Regions from separate parts of the Faecalibacterium sp. 9 genome, predicted to be linked through region 2. Evidence: a T-box and tRNA genes for the amino acid it is inferred to sense, from the RefSeq annotation. Region 2 holds a T-box; the other holds one or more tRNA genes.

Region 1 (10,365 bases), on a different contig from region 2:
TTGAAATTCCCCTCTGTTAAAAATTTACAAGGCATCTGTGCCCGAGTATAGCGCAGCGGGGGACAGATGGTCAACAATAAAGTTTCGAGGGGGTTTACAATAAAAACTCCCGGCACACTGGCCGGGGGACAAAACACATTGTGTCGAGTCGGGAAATGTGATATACTGTCAATAAGGCGCTGATTGCAAAGTTGGTGGTCATGCTTTCTGTCCCGTTATCGCTGATTCTTCTTATCTAGTTTTCTACTTAGGATGAAGCAGAGGTTCCGGGAGGAAACTTTTTTGCAAGTGCCCTGCCCGGAGCCTTGAAGGCGAAGGGAGGGATGTCGGATGACTCTTTTGGAGACTCTCGCATTGCTCACGTTCATTCTCACACTGTTGAGCCTGATCGTGGATGTGATCCGCCTGACCGTTGAGGTCGTGGCAAAGTTTTCCCAGAAGAAAGACGATGATAACAAAAAAGATTGACCGCCCTGCTTCCAAACTGTGCGGTCAATCTTTTTGACTAGCGGGATGGAAAGCTGACCCTTGCAGTCAGCGCCCCTTCTGTATTTATTATACCGCATCAGCGTTATTTGTCAAGGAGGTCCCCTATGGGTGGAGGACACGTATCGCGCCCCGATTTCGGGATGCCGCAGCCCGACCCGGCCTGCCCGCTGACCGAGTTCTATCTGCTTTTGCAGCACGCACTGGATGCGGCGGGCAGCTTTGCCCTGCCGGCGCTGTATGCCCGCGTGCAGGCACCGGCGCGGTGGATCGATCCGGACGAAGCGCGGGAGTATCTGACCCTGTCGCCCACGGAGCGGGAAGGGGATACCCGTCTTCTGGCCCCGGGCAATCTGCAGCTGCTGTACAGCACCCTGCATGTGGCACCGGACGGCGCGCCTGCGGCGCTGCTGCTCACCGGGGAGTGCACCCGCACCACCGTGGCGGTGCAGCTGCTGCCGCCCTTTGTGTGGGAGGACCCGCTGCCGCCTGTGCCGGATGCGCCTGCGGCGCTGGCGCTGCAGCTGACCATGCAGGATGTGGAGCTCATCGATGCCGACCCCGCAGCGCTGGGCCGGAAGCTGGTGCACACAGCACAGCACAAGCGCTGGCTGCATCACCCGAAGGCGGATACCTTTCTGGCCGGGCGGGTGGCCCTGCTGCAAAGGGTCTACCGTCGGTGAGAGAAGGATCTGAATGGCCGCCGCAACCCGGACAATAAATGTAATATTATTTTTAATTTAGCAATAGCAGACGTCCCGCGGGCCGTCTGCTATTGCATTTTCACGAGAGAGACGGCAAGGGCAAACTGCATTTGCGGACGCTGGCTCCCTATGGGGAGCATCCGCGCCAGCGGGTGAGCTGGCAAAGCGGAGACGATTCTTGACCAAAAGGCCTTTTGCAACCCTTTTGTTTTTTGCCGTTTCATGGTATACTATCGCATACGAATGCGCACAAACGGCCTGTGTGCGCAGTTTTTCATAAAATTTTCCAGCAATGCAATCTTCGGGGGCGTTCAGCCGTGTATAGGGTGAATGTCCCCGTGGAATACGGATTCCACAGCCCTGTACAGGCGTAAAAGGAGAGCTTGAATGATGGGACAGCTGACCAGAAATGAAGTATTCACGCTGGCAGTGCAGAAGTACAGCGATGCTGTCTACCGTGCTGCCATGCACAACAGCCGATGCGCGGCCGATGCCGAGGATGTGGTGCAGGATGTCTACGAAAAACTCCTGCATTACAACGGCACCTTTGAGAGTGAGGAGCACCTCAAAGCATGGCTGCTGCGGGTAGCCATCAACCGCTGCCGGGACCTGACCCGTGCAGCGCACCAGAAGGACACGGAGCTGGACGAGAACCTGCCCGCACCGGATGAGTTTGCGGACGGCAGCGTGCTGGATGCGGTGCGCGCCCTGCCGGAAAACTACCGCAACGCCATCTACCTTCATTATTATGAGGGCTACACGGCGGCGGAGATCGGGCGGATGCTGGGGGCACCGTCCAACACGGTGCTGAGCTGGCTGCGGCGCGCAAGAGCACAGTTACATACGATGCTGAAGGAGGAGATCGAGGATGAGGTGGTATGAGTATAAGATGGAGACGGACGATCTCTGTGCACCGGAGGACCTGAAAGCCAGGCTGCTGGCCATGACCGACCAGCTGACCGAGGAGGAAAAGAACCAGCCCATGATGAAGACCCCGGCACCGGCCCGGCCTGCACCGGTGCAGCGGAAAAAGCCTGTCCGTTTTCCTGTAAAGCGGGTGGGCACACTGGCGGCCTGTCTGGCGGTGTGCGCGGTGGGCTACGGTGCCTTTGCCACCGGCATGATCGGCCTTGGCGCAAAGAGCAGCAGCCCGGCGGCCTATTATTCGGCGGACAGCACTGCGGCCGCGATGGCGGCAGGCGGCGTGGACCGCGCCGCTATGGACAGCCCCATGGCCGCCGATTACAGCCTGAACAGCCTGTCACTGGAAAGCGGCGCAGACAACGGCACCGCTGCTTATTCGGAGGACGACGCGGCGGCAGCGGCCCACAGCACCGACCACGCAAAGATCATCTACACTGCGAACCTCAGTCTGGAAAGCAAGGACTACGATGCGGCCCGCGCTGCGCTGGATGCGGCGGCTGCCGAAGCAGGCGGCTACATGGAGTCCAGCAGTGAATACTCCGGCACCGAGGACAGCCGCAGCGTCAGCCTGACCTTCCGGGTGCCGCAGAAGAACTACGCCAGCTTTCTTGCGGCTGTGGCCGAGGCCGGCAATGTGACCTACAAAAACCAGCAGGCCGACGACGTGACCGCCCAGTACATGGACGTGGAGGCCCGGCTTGAGAACCTCAAGGCCCAGCGCACCCGTCTGCAGCAGCTGCAGCAGCAGGCCGAGACCCTTTCCGACCTGCTGGAGATCGAGTCCAGTCTGACCGAGGTGCAGAGCCAGATCGAGAGCTGGCAGAGCCAGATGGACTGGTACAGCAATCAGGTGGAGCAGTGCACCGTCTACGTGAGCCTGAGCGAGGTAAAGACCTACTCGCCGCCCAGCGAGAGCTTTGTCTCCCGCATGGCCGACGCATTTGCCAGCGGCTGGCAGAACTTTGCACAGGGCGTGCAGCAGCTGGCCGTTTTCCTTGCAGGCGCATGGCCGGTGGTGGTCATCGCGGCGGCGGTGGCTGGCGGCGTCGCAGTGTGGCGCAAAAAGAGAAAGTGAGCAGGCCCGGAAGAAAACCAGAAAATTTTTTCAGAAAAGGGTTGACATCCATCCCGCTGTGTGGTATTATACTTGAGCAGTCAGCGAGAGCCGCTGAGAGCACAAAGTAAATATCGCGGGGTGGAGCAGTCTGGTAGCTCGTCGGGCTCATAACCCGAAGGTCGTTGGTTCAAATCCGGCCCCCGCAACCACCAAGCATCCTGAAGTTTCAGGATGCTTTTTTGTTTTGCTTTTTCGGGGGAGGAGCGCGGGCTTTTCCACAGGAGAGGGATAAGCGGTGGAAAAACCCGGGGGCAGAGATTCTCTTTACTCGTCATTCTGCTGTAAAATATCACCTGAATTTGGACAGCCTGATAAAACGGAACCGGAAGGCCATTTCCGCCTTGACGCCCTGCAAAAAATATGCTATTTTAAAAAAGCACAGAGCCGGTCTGCATTCATGCGGCGGGCCGCTTTGGGCCAGATCAAAAGAAAATCGTACGTGAGCAGCGTCGTTGGATTGTTACCGTTTGGCGGGCTAGACCAACTCTGCACAGCACAAGCCGAAAGCGTGTTTCAGCCTTCGGTGTTATTTGCTGTGTCAGGAGTGGTCTTTTTTTATTGCCTTTTTCGGCCTGAGGAGGAGAGACGATGCAATATACCGTCAAAAAACCGATCAACAACAACATCCTGCGGGTGGTGGACCCCACCGGCTGCGAGCTGATCGTTACCGGGCGCGGGCTGGGCTTTGGTGCAAAGCCGGGGTACAAGCTGGACGCCGGAAAGGTGGAGCGCAGCTACCGCATGACCAGCCCTGCCGTGCAGCAGAAGCTGGTGGAGCTGCTGGAACAGATCCCCTATGAGCATCTGCTGCTCACCGATGAGCTGGTGGCAATGATCCGCAGCCGGGTGAACTACCCGCTGAACGAGAGCCTGCTCATCACGCTGGCCGACCACATCAGCTTTGCCATCCAGCGCAGTGAGCAGGGCATTCGCTTCTCTAACCCGCTCATGGCACCGATCCGGGAATTCTATCCGCAGGAGTACCGCCTTGGCATGGACTGTCTGGCAATCATCCGCCAGCGCTGCAAAGCAGACCTCTCGGACGACGAGGGCGGCTTCATCGCCCTGCACATCGTCAATGCGGAGCTGAACACCACCATGAGCGTGGTGAACGACGTTACCCGCTTTGTGGACGGCTGCGTGCAGGTGGTGGAGTGCTTCTACGGCTGCCATTTTGACCGGGACGCGCTGGATTTCAGCCGCTTCACGGTGCATCTGCGCTTTTTTGCGCAGCGGGTGTTTCAGGGCAAACAGGAGAGCGAGAACGATGCCCACGATGAGATGTTCCGGGCGCTGATCGCACGGAACTGCAGCGAACATTATAAATGTGCCTGCTGCCTAGCGGATTACGTGCGCAACACATGGAACAAGGAGCTTTCGGACGAGGAGCTGGTGTTCCTCACCATCCACCTGAAGCGCATCCGGATGGGAAAGTAAGCCGGTCGCCGCACATGGAAATCAACTTTCCGAATAAAGGCTTCCCCCGGTCGGGGGAAGCTGTCACCGCAGGTGACTGATGAGGGCGCAGGACAACAGCATTTTACCCTAAATACCCCTCATCCGGCGCTACGCGCCACCTGCTCCCCCTTTTGTCGCTATGCGACATTTTCCCCCGGCGCGGGAGAAATCTGTCCCCAAGGGGTGAAGGCTTTCGCTCCGGGTCAAGCTGCAAAAATTGGTTTTCCCGCACCGCCGTACCTCTGATTCTCCGCAGGCCGCGCCTGCGTGTGGATATATTTGCTGGATATGAATTTGGAAAAAGGAGAATTGAAGATGAAAGACAAGATCTTTGGCGTGCTGCAGCGTGTCGGACGCAGCTTTATGCTGCCCATTGCACTGCTGCCCGTGGCGGGCCTGCTGCTGGGCATCGGCAGCTCGTTCACCAACGAGACCATGCTGGCGGCCTATGGCCTGAACAGCGTCATCCACCCCGGTACCCTGATCTACACCATTCTGGACGTGATGAGCCAGACCGGCAGCGCTGTGTTCAACAATCTGGCCCTGCTGTTCGCCATGGGCGTGGCCATCGGCATGGCCCGCAAGGAAAAAGAGGTGGCCGCCCTGTCCGGTGCGGTGGCCTATATCATCATGAACACGGCCATTCAGGCCATGATCAACGCCGCAGGCGGCGTGGACGCAATGCCCGCCAACTCCACCACCACCATGCTGGGCATCACCACCCTGCAGATGGGCGTGTTTGGCGGCATCGTGGTCGGTCTGGGCGTGGCAGCCCTGCACAACAAGTTCTATAAGATCGAGCTGCCGCAGGTTCTGGCCTTCTTCGGCGGCACCCGCTTTGTGCCCATCATCAGCTCCATCGTGTATCTGGTAGTCGGCATCGCCATGTTCTACATCTGGCCGGTGGTGCAAAGCGGCATTGCTGCGCTGGGCGCACTGGTGCTGGCTTCCGGCTATGCAGGCACCTTTATCTACGGCCTGCTGGAGCGCGCACTGATCCCCTTCGGCCTGCACCATGTGTTCTATATGCCGTTCTGGCAGACCGCTGTGGGCGGCACCGCCATCATCGACGGCGTCACCGTGACCGGTGCCCAGAACATCTTCTTTGCAGAGCTGGCCTCCAAGTCCACTACTGTGTTCTCGGTCAGCGCTACCCGCTTCATGGCCGGTAAATTCCCCTTTATGATGTTCGGCCTGCCCGGCGCTGCGCTGGCAATGTACCACTGCGCAAAGCCGGAAAAGAAAAAGGCGGCAGGCGGCCTGCTGCTTTCTGCAGCCCTGACCGCCTTCCTCACCGGCATCACCGAGCCGCTGGAGTTCACCTTCATCTTTGTGGCACTGCCCATGTACGCCGTGCACTGCGTGCTGGCGGGCCTGTCCTTCATGCTCATGCATATCCTGAACGTGGGCGTGGGCATGACCTTCTCCGGCGGTCTGATCGATCTGGTGCTGTTCGGCGCGATGCAGGGCAACGCCAAGACCCACTGGATCTGGGTGGTCGTTGTGGGTGCGGTGTATTTTGTGCTGTACTACCTGATCTTCCGCTTCATGATCTCCAAGTTTGACTACAAGACCCCGGGCCGCGACGATGCGGAGGAGGTCAAGCTGTACACCCGTGCGGACGTGAACGCCCGCAGCGCCGCTTCCGGCAGCAACGCCCCCGCAGGGGATGACCCGGTCAGCGCCCTGATCGTGGAAGGTCTGGGCGGCACCGACAACCTGTCCGACGTGGACTGCTGTGCCACCCGCCTGCGCTGCACCGTCAAGGATGCTGCGCTGGTCCGGCAGGATGTGCTCAAGGCCTCCGGTGCCTCCGGCGTCATCTGCAAAGGCAATGGCGTTCAGGTGGTGTACGGCCCCAAGGTGGCAGTCATCAAGGCAAAGCTGGAGGATTATCTGGAAAATGCACCCAAGACCCCGGCAGCGGCTGCAGCACCCGCCCCGGCAGCGGCTCCCGCAGCTCCGGCAGCAGCCGCAAAGGATACCGTGCTTGCAGCCTGCCTCACCGGCACCGTTGTCCCGCTGGCCGAGGTGAAGGACGAGGCCTTTGCCAGCGGTGCGCTGGGCGACGGCATTGCCATCGAGCCTGCGGTGGGTGAGCTGGTGGCTCCTGCCGACGGCGAGATCTCTTCCACCTTCGACACCCACCACGCGGTGGGCATGACCACCGTTGACGGCGCGGAGCTGCTGATGCACATTGGCATCGACACCGTCAAGCTGGGCGGAAAGTACTTCACCTACCTCGTCAATGAGGGCGACAAGGTGCGCAAGGGCCAGCCGCTGATCCGCTTTGACATCGAGGCCATCAAGGCCGAGGGCTATCCCGTCACCACGCCGCTGATCGTCTGCAACACCGACGAGTATGCAGCGGTCACCCCCAAAGCCTCCGGTACCGTGAAGCAGGGCGATGCACTGCTGGAACTGAAGGGCTGATGCGTTTCTCCCAAAAGTCAGGGTTATCATAAAGCAAAGGGCCGTCTCCGAATGCGGGGGACGGCCCTTTGTGCTGCCCAAAAGCCGGTTTTTCCGGCTGGTCGGGGCCTTTCTCTCTGCGCTGTGGGTGATTTTTGCGCGTTTCTGTTTACGCCAGCGGAAAATGATGGTATGATAAACTGGATGTAAACTGGACACGGGCGGGCAAGCCTGCTGTGCAGCACCCGGAGGGAGAAAACCAATGAAAAAACAGATCAAGTCGCTGCTGTGCGGACTGTGCGCGGCGGCACTGGCACTGGGCTGCGCCGGCTGCAGCGACAGTGCCGGGCCAGAAGTGCCCGCCAAAGTGACCAATATCATGGTGTGGACCTATTACAATGGCGACCAGCTGGAAAGCTTTACCAGACTTGTGGAGCAGTTCAACGAGACCGTCGGTGCCCAAAAGGGCATCAAGGTGTCCACCGAGAGTCAGGGCAGCGTCAACGATCTGGAAACCAGCGTGATGGACTCTGCCGAGGGCAAGGTGGGCGCTGCCGCCATGCCCAATATCTTCTCGGCCTACGCCGACACCGCCTATGCGCTGGACCAGATGGGCATGGTGGTGGACCTTGCCCCCTGCCTGACCGAGGAGGAAAAGGCTCAGTTCGTGGAGGGCTACCTCTCGGAGGGAGGCTTCGGGGAGGACGACAGCATCAAGATCTTCCCGGTGGCAAAATCCACCGAGCTGCTGTTCCTCAATGATACCGACTGGCAGGCCTTTGCCGATGCCGCCGGTGTCCGCTACGAGGACCTTGCCACCATGGAGGGGCTGACGGCCGCCGCAGAAAAATACTACAACTGGACCGATGCCCAGACCGCTGCGCCGGATGACGGCAAGGCGCTGTTCGGCCGTGATGCCATGGCAAACTATATGCTGGTGGGCGCACAGCAGCTGGGCGACACCATCTTTGCGGTGAAGGACGGCAGAATGACCGTTAACTTTGAGCGCGATGTGGCCCGCAGGCTGTGGGACAATTACTATGTTCCCTTTGTCAGGGGCTGGTTTGCCGCCACCGGCCGCTTCCGCAGCGATGATATCAAGACCGGCAACGTGCTGGCCTATGTGGGCTCCAGCTCCAGCGCCACCTTCTTCCCCGCCAGGGTGACGAACGACGCCAACGAGAGCCATGAGATCAGTCTGAAGACACTGCCCGCCCCGCAGTTTGAAGGCGGCGAGGCGGTAGCGGTGCAGCAGGGTGCCGGCATGGTGGTGACAGCAGCCAAAGAGGAGGAGGTCAAGGCCTCGGTGGAGTTCCTCAAATGGTTCGTCCGGGCGGAGAACAACATTGCGTTCTCGGTGGGCTCGGGCTATCTGCCTGTCACCCGGAAGGCCAACGATATGCAGGAGATCCTTGCCAGCGGCCTGACCTTGGACGATAACATGCAGCAGACGCTGGCGGTTGCGGTGGATACGGTGAACGGGAATCGTCTGTATACGCCCCACGCCTTTGCAGGCAGCAACAGCGCCCGCAAGGTGCTGGAATACGGCCTGAGCGACCTTGCCGCAGCGGACCGCGAGACAGTGGTCCAGCGCATTGCCGAGGGCCAGAGTGCCGCCGAGGCAGAGGCCGAGTTTTTGACCGACGAGTATTTTGAGGCATGGTATCAGGACATCTGCGCAAAGCTTGCACAGTACGAGGGCTGAGCTGCGCGGGACATACGGAGAAAAAGAGGTGAGGAATGATGCTGCACAGGCGGGCAGCGCAGGGCACACAGACGCCCCGGCGCGGAGAAAAGACGCAACCGATCTTCCGCACCATTTTCGGGGCGATGATGCTGGTACTGGTGGCAGAGGTCCTGCTGCTCGTGATCAGCATCTGCGTCACCGATGTGGGCGGCAGGCTGAACCAGAACGCAAAGGACATGCTTGCCATGCAGGTGCGCAACCGCGTCGGTTACATGCAGGACCTGATGCAGAATGCACAGGACCTGACCGATCTCTCGGACTACATCGACCGGGCCACCCTTTCCATGGTGAACACGGGCCGTCTGGATCTGGATGCCCTGAACACCGACAGTGAACAGAGCAGCGCTCTGCTTGCCGCCATTGCACCGGAGCTGGTCAACACCCTGCGCGCACGGTCTGTCACCGGTATTTTTGTGGTGCTGAACACCGAGGATCTGCGCCTTCTGGATGTGGGCAGCGGTGTGCCCGGCATCTACCTGCGGGATCTGGACCCGGATGCCCGCCCCTCGGAGGAGAATGCCGATCTGCTGATCGAGCGCGGCAGCGCGGCGGTGGTCAAGGCGCTGGGCATCACCACCGATAAAAGCTGGCAGCCTGTCCTGCGCTACTACGGCCTGAAGGGCCGGGGCTTTTTCAAGGAGCCGTTCCTGCGGGCCTATGAGGACAATGCCCGCCTGAGCGAGGAATATTACGGCCGCTGGACCACCAGCGTGTACACGATCTCGGGCGATGACCGCTCGGCCATTGCCTACTCTCAGCCGCTGATCCTGCCGGACGGCACGGTGTACGGCGTGGTGGGCGTGGAGCTGCTCACCAGCTATGTGCAGGAAAAAATGCCCTATGAAGAGCTGCAGAACGAGAAAAGAGGCGCGTATTTTCTGGTGTCCACCACTGCGGACGAGGACGCCGAGGAATTCGTGGTCAGCAAGTCGGTCACGTCCAGTCAGGATAGCTATGCACTGGAAGCGCCGGAAAGCATGATGCGCTGCGAGAGGCGGGCAGACGGCTGCTGGCTGAACCTGCACAAACGGGATTACTACGCGGTGGCAATGCCCATCTTCCTGTACAGCCGCAACGCGCCCTTCTCCGAGGAGCACTGGCTGCTGATCGGTGCAGTGAACAGCAAGACGCTGTTCGCCTTTGCGCAGAATGTCCGGCATGTGCTCACCGCTGTGGTGGTGGGCACGCTGGTGCTGGGCATTCTGAGCAGCCTGCTGATCGCCCGCAAGCTGGCCCGCCCGGTGGAGCTGCTGTATCACGAGGTGGTGGACGGGCAGGAGAAAAAGAAGTTCCCGGAGCTGTCCCATACAAAGATCCGAGAGCTGGATCGTTTGGCCGATGCACTGACCAGCCTGAACAGCGAGCTGCTGAACAACTCCACAAAGTTTCTGCGCATCATGGATATGGCCAGTGTGGAGCTGGGCGGCTATGAGCTGCGGTTCGACACCGGCAGCGTGTATGTTACCGATAACTTTTTTTCCCTGCTGGGTGAACCCAAGCCCGCGGACTGCTTCCTG
Region 2 (10,365 bases):
TAGGAGCCGGGCCTTCCTCGCCGCAGTCGGCGGCGGGCAGCAGGCTTTCCGGGTGGATGCCAACGGCGGCCACCACCCACGGGTAGCGGTGCGCCAGCTCCAGCACCCGGGGTGCATCCCCGGAGTGGGTGGCCTGTTCACATACGCCCACCACGCCCTTGCCGGGCAGGCTGTCCAGCAGGGGATAGCGGTCGGCGTCAAAGGCGCGGGCGCTGTAGTGCGCGTGGGTGTCAAAAATGGGGCCGGTCATTTGCCCTCCTTTTTGGCGGGGGCCTTGTTCACCAGCCAGATGCCCACACACACGAACACCAGCGCCGCCAGATACTGCCAGCGGAACAGCGGTTCGCCGTTGAGCACGGCGCTCAGCAGTACATTGACCACCGGGTTCACAAAGCCAAAGATGGCAATGCGGCTGACCGGGTTGTTCTTCATCAGCAGGGCCCACAGCACATAGCCTGCCCCGCAGATGAAGGCCAGATACAGCATGACCACCACCGCCAATGCGCTCTGCACATGGAGACTGCCGCCCATGACCGCGCCCAGCACAAACAGTGCCAGACCGCCCACGAACAGGTTGATGAAGCAGACGGCAAAGCTGTCTGCTTTTTTGGTCACGGATTTGTTCCACGGGCCGGACAGGGTAAAGATGACGGTGGCCGTCATCATGCAGAACACGCCCCAGCCGCTGCCGCTGCCGTGGTTGCCCAGCGTGCCGATGAGCACGCCCGCAAAGCCGACGACACAGCCCAGCGTTTTGGCAGGGGTCATGCGGTCGGCGTTGCCGTAGATGAAGTGGGCAAAGATAACGCCCAGAAAACTCTGGGTGCTGTTCAGGATGCCGCCAAAGGCACCGGTGAGCATGGCAACAGCGATATAATAGAAGGCGTACTGAAATGTGGTCTGCCACAGGCCCAGCGCACAGCACTCCGCTGCCACTTTGCCGCGGGGGAACTTGGGCAGGCGGCTCTGCAGCAGAACACTGCCCAGAAGCACCAGAAAGCTGCCCAGCATGAATCGCACACCGGCAAAGCAGAAAATGGACGCGGTGTTGCTGGTCTCAATGGAGAACAGCCGGTAGCCCAGCTTGATGAAGGGAAAGGCCGAGCCCCACAGCACATTGCAGAAGATGGCCAGCAGCACGGCGAACACCGGCGTGCCGAAAATTTTATCCAGCCATTCCGCGCGGGAAAGCGTTTTGTTTTCCTGCATGGCGGCTCAGTGGATGCGGCTGCCTACGGGGGTGTCGTCACCGTAGAAAGCGATGGAGCAGCCGCCGTCGGCGGTATCAGCAGCAAAGATCATGCCCTCGCTGACGTACTTGCCCTTCATCATCGGGCGGGGAGCCAGATTGCACACGATGCCGATCTTTTTGCCAATCAGATCTTCCGGCTTGAACCACTTTGCAATGCCGGAAAGGATGCAGCGCTCCCGCTCGCCGTCGAACACGGTCAGGTGCAGCAGCTTCTTGCTCTCCTTCAGGTTCTCGCAGGCGCGCACCTCAGCCACGCGCAGCTCCACCTTGCAGAAGGTGTCAAAATCGATCTCTTCCTCGTGGGTAAAGTCCACGGTGCTCTCCTCGGCAGGGGCGGCAGCCTTCTTCTCTGCTTCTGCCTTGGCCTTGTTGGCAGCTTCGGCAGCGGCCTTGCGCTTCTCGTCCTCTTCCTTCAGATGGGCGATCTCCTTTGCCACGTCGATGCGGGGGAACAGTGCTTCGCCCTTGTGCACGGTGTAGGTCTCCTGTGCGCCGTAGGTGGTCTTACTCAGATCCAGAGCGGAAGCGTCCAGACCCAGCTGCTCCATCATCTTGGGGGCAGTGGTGGGCAGGTAGGCGTTCAGCAGGATGCCGCACACGCGCAGTGCCTCGCACAGGTGGTACAGCACGCTCTCCAGACGGGCCTTGTTGGCCTCGTCCTTGGCCAGTGCCCAGGGAGCGGTCTCGTCGATGTACTTGTTGGCACGCTGGATCACCGCAAAGATCTCCATCAGAGCCTGCGGGATGGTCAGGTTGTCCATGTCGGCCGTGACCTTGGCGGCCAGCTCGTTGACCATGGTCTCCAGCTCGGTGTCGATGGCCTCGGTACCGGCCACATTGTGCACGGTGCCGCCGAAATACTTCTCGCACATGGCGACCGTGCGGCTGAGCAGGTTGCCCAGATCGTTCGCAAGGTCACTGTTGATACGGTTGATCAGAGCTTCGTTGGTGAACATGCCATCGTTGCCGAAGGGAATCTCACGCAGCAGGAAGTAGCGGATGGAGTCCACGCCGTAGCGGTCGCACAGGATCACAGGGTCCACCACATTGCCCACGGACTTGGACATCTTGCCGCCGTTCATCAGCAGCCAGCCGTGGCCGAACACCCGCTTGGGCAGGGGCAGATCCAGAGCCATCAGCATGGCAGGCCACAGGATGGTGTGGAAGCGCAGGATCTCCTTGCCCACCATGTGCAGGTCGGCGGGCCAGAACTTGTCGTAGTCGTGATATTTTTCGTTGCCGTAGCCCAGCGCGGAGATATAGTTGCTCAGGGCGTCCACCCACACATACATGGTGTGCTTGGGGTCGAAGGGCACCGGAATGCCCCACTTGACCGAGGTACGGGACACGCAGGTATCCTGCAGGCCCTGCTTGATGAAGGCAATCATCTCGTTCTTGCGGCTCTCGGGCTGGATGAACTGGGGGTTCTCCTCGTAGAGCTTCAGCAGGCGGTCAGCATACTTGCTGGTCTTGAAGAAGTAGGCTTCCTCGTGGGCGTCGTAGACCTCACGGCCGCAGTCCGGGCACTTGCCGTCCACCAGCTGGCTGTCGGTCCAGAAGCTCTCGCAGGGCTTGCAGTAGTGGCCGATGTACTCGCCCTTGTAGATGTCGCCCTGCTCATACAGCTTGGTAAAGATCTTCTGGCAGGACTCCATATGGTAGTCGTCGGTGGTGCGGATGAAACGGTCGTAGCTGACGTCCAGCAGCTTCCACAGATCCTTGACGGTGGCTACGATCTTGTCCACATACTCCTTGGGGGTCACACCGGCATCGGCAGCCTTGTCCTGGATCTTCTGGCCGTGCTCGTCGGTGCCGGTCAGGAACATGACGTCATAGCCCTGCATCCGCTTGAAGCGTGCCAGTGCGTCGCAGGCGACGGTGGTATAGCTGTGGCCGATGTGCAGCTTGTCGCTGGGGTAGTAGATGGGAGTGGTGATGTAGAATGTCTTGTGCTCACTCATAGGTTGATACTCTTCCTTTCCTGATTTGGCGGGGGACGAAAAAAGCCCTCATCCTGCCGGACTGAGCCGGACAAGGACGAGAGCCTGAAACTTTCGTGGTACCACCTTGCTTCGCCGCACCCTTGCGGGCGCAGCCTTTTGCCGGGCAAAAAAGCACGGCGCAGCGCGGTAACGGGCGCACCCGTCGCAGGCTCAATCTTCACCTGCGCAGCTCCGAGACCATCTTCGGCATCGCGCGGCCTGCCCGGTTCCATCCTTCGGGCTTTCTGTCAGGCGCAGACGGTGCGTACTCTTCTCTTCACAGCCAATTTACATTGTTATGTCTATAATACGCAAAAACGGTGGGTTTGTCAACATTAAATCTCGTAATCCAGACAGAACCGCGCCTTGGTGTAGGGCCGCACCTTGCTGTCGGCCACAGCCACATGGGCGGGATGGACGGAGTAGCCCTTGAGGGCCTCGGCGCTTTCAAAGGTGGTGTCCAGCATCAGGTCGGCGGTGGAAGAGGGGAGACCGTTGATGTTGACATGCACTTCCACAAGGCCGGGGATCTTGCCTGCCAGACCTTCCAGCCCTTCCTTGATGCCTGCCTTGACGGCGGCTTTTTCGGCGTCGGACAGCTCGTCCTTCAGCTGCCACAGGATCACATGCTTGACCATAATAAAATACCTCCTGCGTTTTTTCTCATTGTAGCAGGGTGAGAAAAAATCCGCAAGAGGAAAGCTGCAAAGTATTATTGGGGTGCGAACAGCAGAACCACCAGAAGCACGGCACAGAGCACCGAAACTACGATGCCTTCCAGCCGGGTCAGTCGGATGTACTCTTCCGTGGGTTCGGGTGCCTGCGTATACCGCCCACGGTCATGCAGGGCAATGGCATCCTCCGGCTGCAGCGCCATAAAAATGCCGAACCCGATGCCGAAAAGTGCGGTTAAGATCGCACAGATGACTTCCATAGCAACCCCTCACTTTTTGGTTTTGTCGTCCCTGCTCAGGGCATAGCACAGATACGAGATCAGCAGGGCAACGCACAACACGAGCGCTGCCACCATCAAAATGGAGTGCAGCGGTTCGACCTTTGGCAGAAAAATGTTGACCAGCAAGAACGCGCCGCCGATGGTCGAAGCAATGCCGTAAAATTTGCGGAAGTGCTTCTTTTCGTCCTCACTGCTCCATCCGGTGCCGGTGCCATTGTACAGATCCCGGATGCCGCGGTACAAAAACAGCACACCCAGCGCGGCGTTCAGCCAATCCCAGCCCGAAAGATTCAAATTCATGGTGACCCCTTTCCGGCTGTCAATCCGCACTATGGTTCCAGCTTTCGTAAGCGACAAGATAAAGAAGGTCTCCCACGATGGCGATGCCGAAGATGATACGGTAAATCAGCGATGTAACAGGTGTGAAGGCTAAGATCAGAAAGGCGATGCTGTTGAGCATGTAAAACACGCCGTTCTTTTTCTGCCAGAAGGCGCGGTACTCCGGGTCGCGGTGATACTGGTTGAACGGCAGATCGATGAACGGGTCTTTGCCTTGAAGATCCCGAATGCCGGAGATGAACCAGATAACGGTCAGCACAAGGTTGAACAGAGTGGAAAACGAAAAGAACGACTCCATGGAATACACCTCCCATCTTTTTCCACAATTATAACATAGAGGGGTGAAAACACAAGGACGGTATTCAACCTTCCTGCGTAAAATTTGCACAAATCGGGCGTTGACTGTTGGTGAAAACAGCACAAAATAAAACCAGCCGGACGAGGCGGTTGCAAGCCCTCGTCCGGCTGGATCCTTACTTCTTCGGAGTCATAAGCCTCTTCTCCTTGGGGTTCCTCATTTTCGGAGTAAACGTTTCATAGGGTGACTCTCCTTAGAAACTACTGGAAACTGAGAATCTATTTCAAGGGGACGAATTTACTTAGTACATTGGACTGACCCTTCTCTTAACTGATGGAGTGCGGCACCGAGATTCTGAAGATGAATTTCATATTACCACATTCTTTCGAGTTAGATTTGCCAGGGACAAGTTACTTAGTACATTGGTAGAACTCCTTTTTGCTATTCAAATAATGCTCTCCGTACAAAAGATACCTTCATAGGAATCATCTCCGGCGGATCTATTTGAATCGCTGGGGTTTTAGTTGATCGACAGGTTGTCGTGTAATCGCATTTTTGATGCTCAAGACTGGCTCATTTTTGTTGTGTTTTTATACGGGGGAAACATCCCGTTTGTGGTGAGCCTCTGTTTTGCTTCTCAGCGAATCCCGACAGCCTGTCCAAACTGTGCGGGTTCCATATCGACCATCGGTCTCGCTCCTTTCTGCTTCAAGTCAGCGGGAGTAGCTCTCTCTTGAGCTTCTGCTGTACTTCTCTGGTTTCTGGCTTTATTATACATATTCCTGATTGATTTGTCTATTCGCAGAGTGCACAAGGATAAAAACATAAAATTGTGCAGTTCTTGAAAAATGGCAGATGGAACGTACAAAATGCCCCTTTCTGTGCGGCCTGTCCGGACGATCGTACTCTTTGGAGAGGGCTGCCGGGGAAGTCACAGCAAAGCTGCCCAGAAGTTCCGGGTCGTTTGTGGAGGATTTTGCGCAAAACGGGAGAAAGTGTCCACAGGGTATTATGCGTCAGATGGATTTGTGCTAAAATAGTGCCAATGAATGGTAGTCGCCGCCGCCCCGCGAGATGAAAGTTTCGCGGGGCGGCTTTTTTGCGGCAAAAATTTACACACAAAAGAAACGGAGACACAATCAAAATGCCTAAAACTTTACCGGAACGTATCTTCTTTACCATTGTCATGGCTGCCATTATGGTCTATGGCATGATCGTTTACAATGTGGCGCTGAACACAGGCGGTGTCACCAATACTACCTTTGTCATGGCTCTGCACGAAATGCCGATCATGGTTCCCATTGCCTGCGTGCTGGAATTTTTCGTGGTGGAGAAACTGGCCACCGGATTGGCGTTTATGTTCATGCGGCCCACCGATCGTCCGCAGTTCATCACCTATGCCATCTCGCTGATGATCGTCTGCATCATGTGCCCGGTGATGAGCCTGATCGCAACGGTGCTGTTTAAAGAGCCCAGCTTTGGCACCTGGGTGCATACCTGGGGCTGCAATATGCCCATGGCCCTGTGCTGGCAGCTGCTGTACTGCGGTCCGCTTACCCGTGCCATCTTCCGGCTGGTGTTCCGCCGGGGCGAAAAGCAGACGGACTGACAGATTTTAGATATGCAGTTATAATAAATATGTATAGGAGCGGGTGTAATACCGGACGAGACACCTATACGAATTTTATATATCGGGCATATAAAGCATGTACAATGGGGCATTTTTGATGGAAATATTTCCCGGAATGCCCTGAAAAAGCCATTGGAACCTAAGAATTGGCTAAGAAATTTGTGGAAAAAGTACATGCGAAGAGCGTTTTGTTGGACAAGATGCACAACTTTTTTTATATATCAATGCAGTAGAACCACCTAAAATGTAGAATGTGCACAAAGCCACTTGCCAATTTTCGTCAATCGTACTATCATACACAACGAAAAAAGACGAAGTGATCCGTGCAGGAGGGAGGGCGTGACCGGACAAAGCCGAACGCCTTCCTTGCTTTTTTCACAAAGCTGCGCCTTTTCTTCGAGCGATAAGAAGGACGCTGCGCCGCCGGGGCGGTGCGGCGGTCTTACCCCCGGAACCCTATTCTTCAGGAAGGAGGAAAAACAATTGAATAATCTGACCAAAGCATTGATGGAAGAGCTGACCGTCGAATACGTCAAGGTCGGCCCGCTGCAGATCCCGGAATCCGTGGTCATCAGCTGGGTGATCCTGGCCATCGTCACCATCGGCTCGATCCTGCTTACCAGAAACCTGAAGGTGGACCACATCAGCAAGCGTCAGGCCGTGCTGGAAATGGCCTACCTCGCAGGCACCAATTTCTTTGAAGGTCTGCTGGGCGAAAAGGGCAGGCGCTATGTGCCTTACCTGATGACCGTGGCCATCTACATCGCCTTCAGCAACCTGATCGGCGTGTTCGGCGTCAAGCCCCCCACAAAGGATCTGGATGTGACCGCAGCGCTGGCGCTGATGAGCATCGTCCTGATCGAGGGTGCCGGCATCCGGGCACGCGGCGGCGTGGGCTTCCTCAAGAGTCTGTCTGCCCCCACGCCGGTCATGACCCCTATGAACATCCTCGAGATCGCCATCCGCCCCACCAGCCTCTGCATGCGACTGTTCGGCAACGTGCTGGGTGCATTCGTCATCATGGAGCTGATCAAGCTCGTGGTGCCCGTGTTCGTCCCGGCGGTGTTCAGCCTGTATTTTGACCTGTTCGACGGTCTGATCCAGACCTACGTGTTCGTGTTCCTGACTTCACTGTTCATGAAAGAGACCATGGGCGGAGAAGACTGATCCATTGATATTTACTGAATTTAAAAGGAGATTATTACTATGAATGGTTTGATTGCTCTGGGCGCTGGCATTGCAGCGCTGACCGGCATTGGCGGCGGTATCGGCATCGGCATCGCAACGGGTAAGGCAACGGAGGCAATCTCCCGTCAGCCCGAGGCATCCGGCAAGATCCAGACCAACCTGCTGCTGGGCGCTGCTCTGGCAGAAGGTACTGCAATTTTCGGCTTCGTCGTTGCACTGCTGATCATCCTGTTCCTGGGTCAGTAACGGAGGCGCAGACGAATGCTGAAGTTGGATATTAACCTGCTGTGGACCGTCGTGAACGTCCTCGTCATGTATGCGGTGCTGCGCAAGTTCCTGTTCAAGCCTGTTCAGGACGTGATCGCAAAGCGCCAGCAGATGGTGGACGCAAACCTGGCCGATGCGGAGACCTCCAAGAAGGAAGCCGCAGAGACCATGAACGCCGCACAGGAAAAACTGCGCAATGTGGACAATGAGGCCGCTGCCCGCCGCGAAGCCTACGAAAAGCAGGCTGAGGTCGAAAAGCAGCAGCTGCTGGCAGATGCCCGCAAGCAGGCAGACGCCATCGTGGCCGCCGGCAAGGCGAGCGCCGAGGCCGAACGCCAGAGCAAGCTGCGGGAAGCCGATGCCCAGACCACGGCACTGGCCCGTGCGATGTGCGAGAAGCTGCTGGCCCGCAATCTGACCGCCCAGGACGACGCACGTCTGCTGGACGATCTGCTGGAGAAAGCAGGTGCAGGCAATGGCAACTGAATTCAGTCGTGAATTTTTTGCGGACAACCGCATCGTCAAGGCCGAGCTGCGCAGCGCCCGCAAGCCCCGGGAAGAGGAGCTGAACCGGGTCCGCGCCGAGGTCCGCAAGCTGTATGACGCCACCGATGTCATCCTGAACGTGACGGTGGACGAGAGCCTGCTGTCCGGCTATGTCCTGCAGGTGGGCGACCGTGTGTTCGATAACTCCGGCCGTCATCAGCTGGACAAGATGATGGAGGGCAAGCCCTCGCTGGCTACCCTCAAGACCCGCATTGAGGACTACAAGCCCGCCGAGACCTCTGCCGAGGGCGGCGTGGTCATCTCCTCTGCCGACGGCATCGTGCACGTCGAGGGCATGAACCGCGCCGTGTACGGCGAGATCGTCACCTTCGACAACGGTGCCAAGGGCATGGTGGAGAGCGTGGACCCCGAACAGCTGGGCATCATGCTGTTCGACGGAGCTGAGACCGTCGGCGTGGGCACCATGGTGACCCGCAGCGGCAAGCGTGCCGGTATCCCGGTGGGCGATGCCTTCCTGGGCCGTGTCATCAGCCCGCTGGGCGAGCCCATCGATGGCAAGGGCCCCATTGAAGCTGTGGGCTACAACCCCATCGAAAAGCAGGCCCCCGGTATTCTGGAGCGTCAGAGCGTGGATACCCCGCTCCACACCGGCATCCTCGCCATCGATTCCATGTTCCCCATCGGCCGCGGCCAGCGTGAGCTGATCATCGGCGACCGCCAGACCGGCAAGACCTCCATCGCCACGGATGCCATCCTGAACCAGAAGAACACCGGTGTGCTGTGCATTTATGTGGCCATCGGCCAGAAGGCTTCTTCCATTGCCCGCGTGGCAGGCGATCTGCAGAAGCACGGTGCCATGAGCTACACCACCATCGTGGCGGCTACTGCTTCGGACTCTGCTCCCCTGCAGTACATCGCACCCTATGCCGGTACCGCACTGGCCGAGTACTTCATGAGTCAGGGCAAGAGCGTGCTGATCGTTTACGACGATCTGTCCAAGCATGCAGTGGCCTACCGTGCCATTTCTCTGCTGCTGCGCCGCTCTCCGGGCCGTGAGGCTTACCCCGGCGACGTGTTCTATCTGCACTCCCGTCTGCTGGAGCGCTCCTGCCGGATGCGCGACGATCTGGGCGGCGGTTCCATCACCGCACTGCCCATCGTTGAGACGCAGGCAGGCGACGTTTCGGCCTACATCCCCACCAATGTCATTTCCATCACCGATGGTCAGATCTTCCTCGAGAGCGCCCTGTTCAATGCAGGCAACCGCCCGGCCGTCAATGTGGGCCTGTCGGTGTCCCGTGTGGGCGGCGCTGCCCAGACCAAGGCCATGAAGAAGGCCAACGCCAACCTGCGTATCGAGCTGGCACAGTACAAGGATATGGAGTCCTTTGCGCAGTTCAGCTCGGATCTGGACGCGGAAACCCGCCGCCAGCTGGATCACGGCAAGGCTCTGATGGAAATGCTCAAGCAGCCGCTGTATCAGCCCAAGTCCGACGCCGAGCAGGTGGTCACGCTGGTGCTGGCTTCCCACGGTGTGCTGGACGAACTGCCCACTGCCGAGCTGCGCACCAAAACTTCCGCATTTGTGCGTCAGTTCCGCGCGGATGTGTCCGGTACGATGGATAAGATCACCGCCACCGGCAAGCTGGAACCTGAAATGGTCGATGCCATCCTGAACGCCTGGAAAGCTTATGCGGGAGGCGACAGCCATGCCGTCCAGTAAGCTGCTGAAGGAGCGCATCGAGAGCATTCAGGACACCATGAAGATCACGAACGCCATGTACCTGATCTCCTCGTCCAAGCTGCGCAAGGCACGTAAGAACTACCAGAATGTATCGCCCTACTTCAACCGTATGCGCGATACCATTTCCCGCGTGGTGCCCCACCTGCCGGAAGAGCCGGTGCATCCGTTCTTCCACGAACGCAACATCGCAAACCCCAAGCGCG

The links. A T-box is a leader RNA that pairs with one kind of tRNA and senses whether it is charged. The one in region 2 lies ahead of metG (methionine--tRNA ligase), so its partner is inferred to be a tRNA-Met.
Region 1: it encodes a tRNA-Met, which carries the amino acid that the T-box ahead of metG (methionine--tRNA ligase) is inferred to sense. The anticodon was not compared.

What each region holds. Positions count from the first base shown of each region.
Region 1 covers NZ_JBLWGB010000001.1:1,083,569-1,093,933, forward strand. The annotation lists gene ACKXF9_RS05165 (hypothetical protein) at 331-468, shown strand; gene ACKXF9_RS05170 (hypothetical protein) at 594-1,169, shown strand; gene ACKXF9_RS05175 (RNA polymerase sigma factor) at 1,578-2,072, shown strand; gene ACKXF9_RS05180 (DUF4349 domain-containing protein) at 2,059-3,189, shown strand; tRNA gene ACKXF9_RS05185 (tRNA-Met) at 3,304-3,380, shown strand; gene ACKXF9_RS05190 (PRD domain-containing protein) at 3,820-4,668, shown strand; gene ACKXF9_RS05195 (glucose PTS transporter subunit IIA) at 5,005-7,122, shown strand; gene ACKXF9_RS05200 (extracellular solute-binding protein) at 7,364-8,806, shown strand; gene ACKXF9_RS05205 (EAL domain-containing protein) at 8,842-10,365, shown strand, end outside.
Region 2 covers NZ_JBLWGB010000003.1:192,514-202,878, forward strand. The annotation lists gene ACKXF9_RS13135 (TatD family hydrolase) at 1-250, opposite strand, end outside; gene ACKXF9_RS13140 (DMT family transporter) at 247-1,209, opposite strand; gene metG (methionine--tRNA ligase) at 1,216-3,213, opposite strand; T-box leader at 3,283-3,524, opposite strand; gene ACKXF9_RS13150 (Dabb family protein) at 3,570-3,872, opposite strand; gene ACKXF9_RS13155 (hypothetical protein) at 3,947-4,168, opposite strand; gene ACKXF9_RS13160 (hypothetical protein) at 4,178-4,489, opposite strand; gene ACKXF9_RS13165 (hypothetical protein) at 4,509-4,826, opposite strand; gene ACKXF9_RS13170 (DUF2798 domain-containing protein) at 5,971-6,435, shown strand; gene ACKXF9_RS13175 (F0F1 ATP synthase subunit A) at 6,940-7,623, shown strand; gene atpE (ATP synthase F0 subunit C) at 7,663-7,890, shown strand; gene ACKXF9_RS13185 (ATP synthase F0 subunit B) at 7,906-8,397, shown strand; gene atpA (F0F1 ATP synthase subunit alpha) at 8,387-10,141, shown strand; gene atpG (ATP synthase F1 subunit gamma) at 10,128-10,365, shown strand, end outside.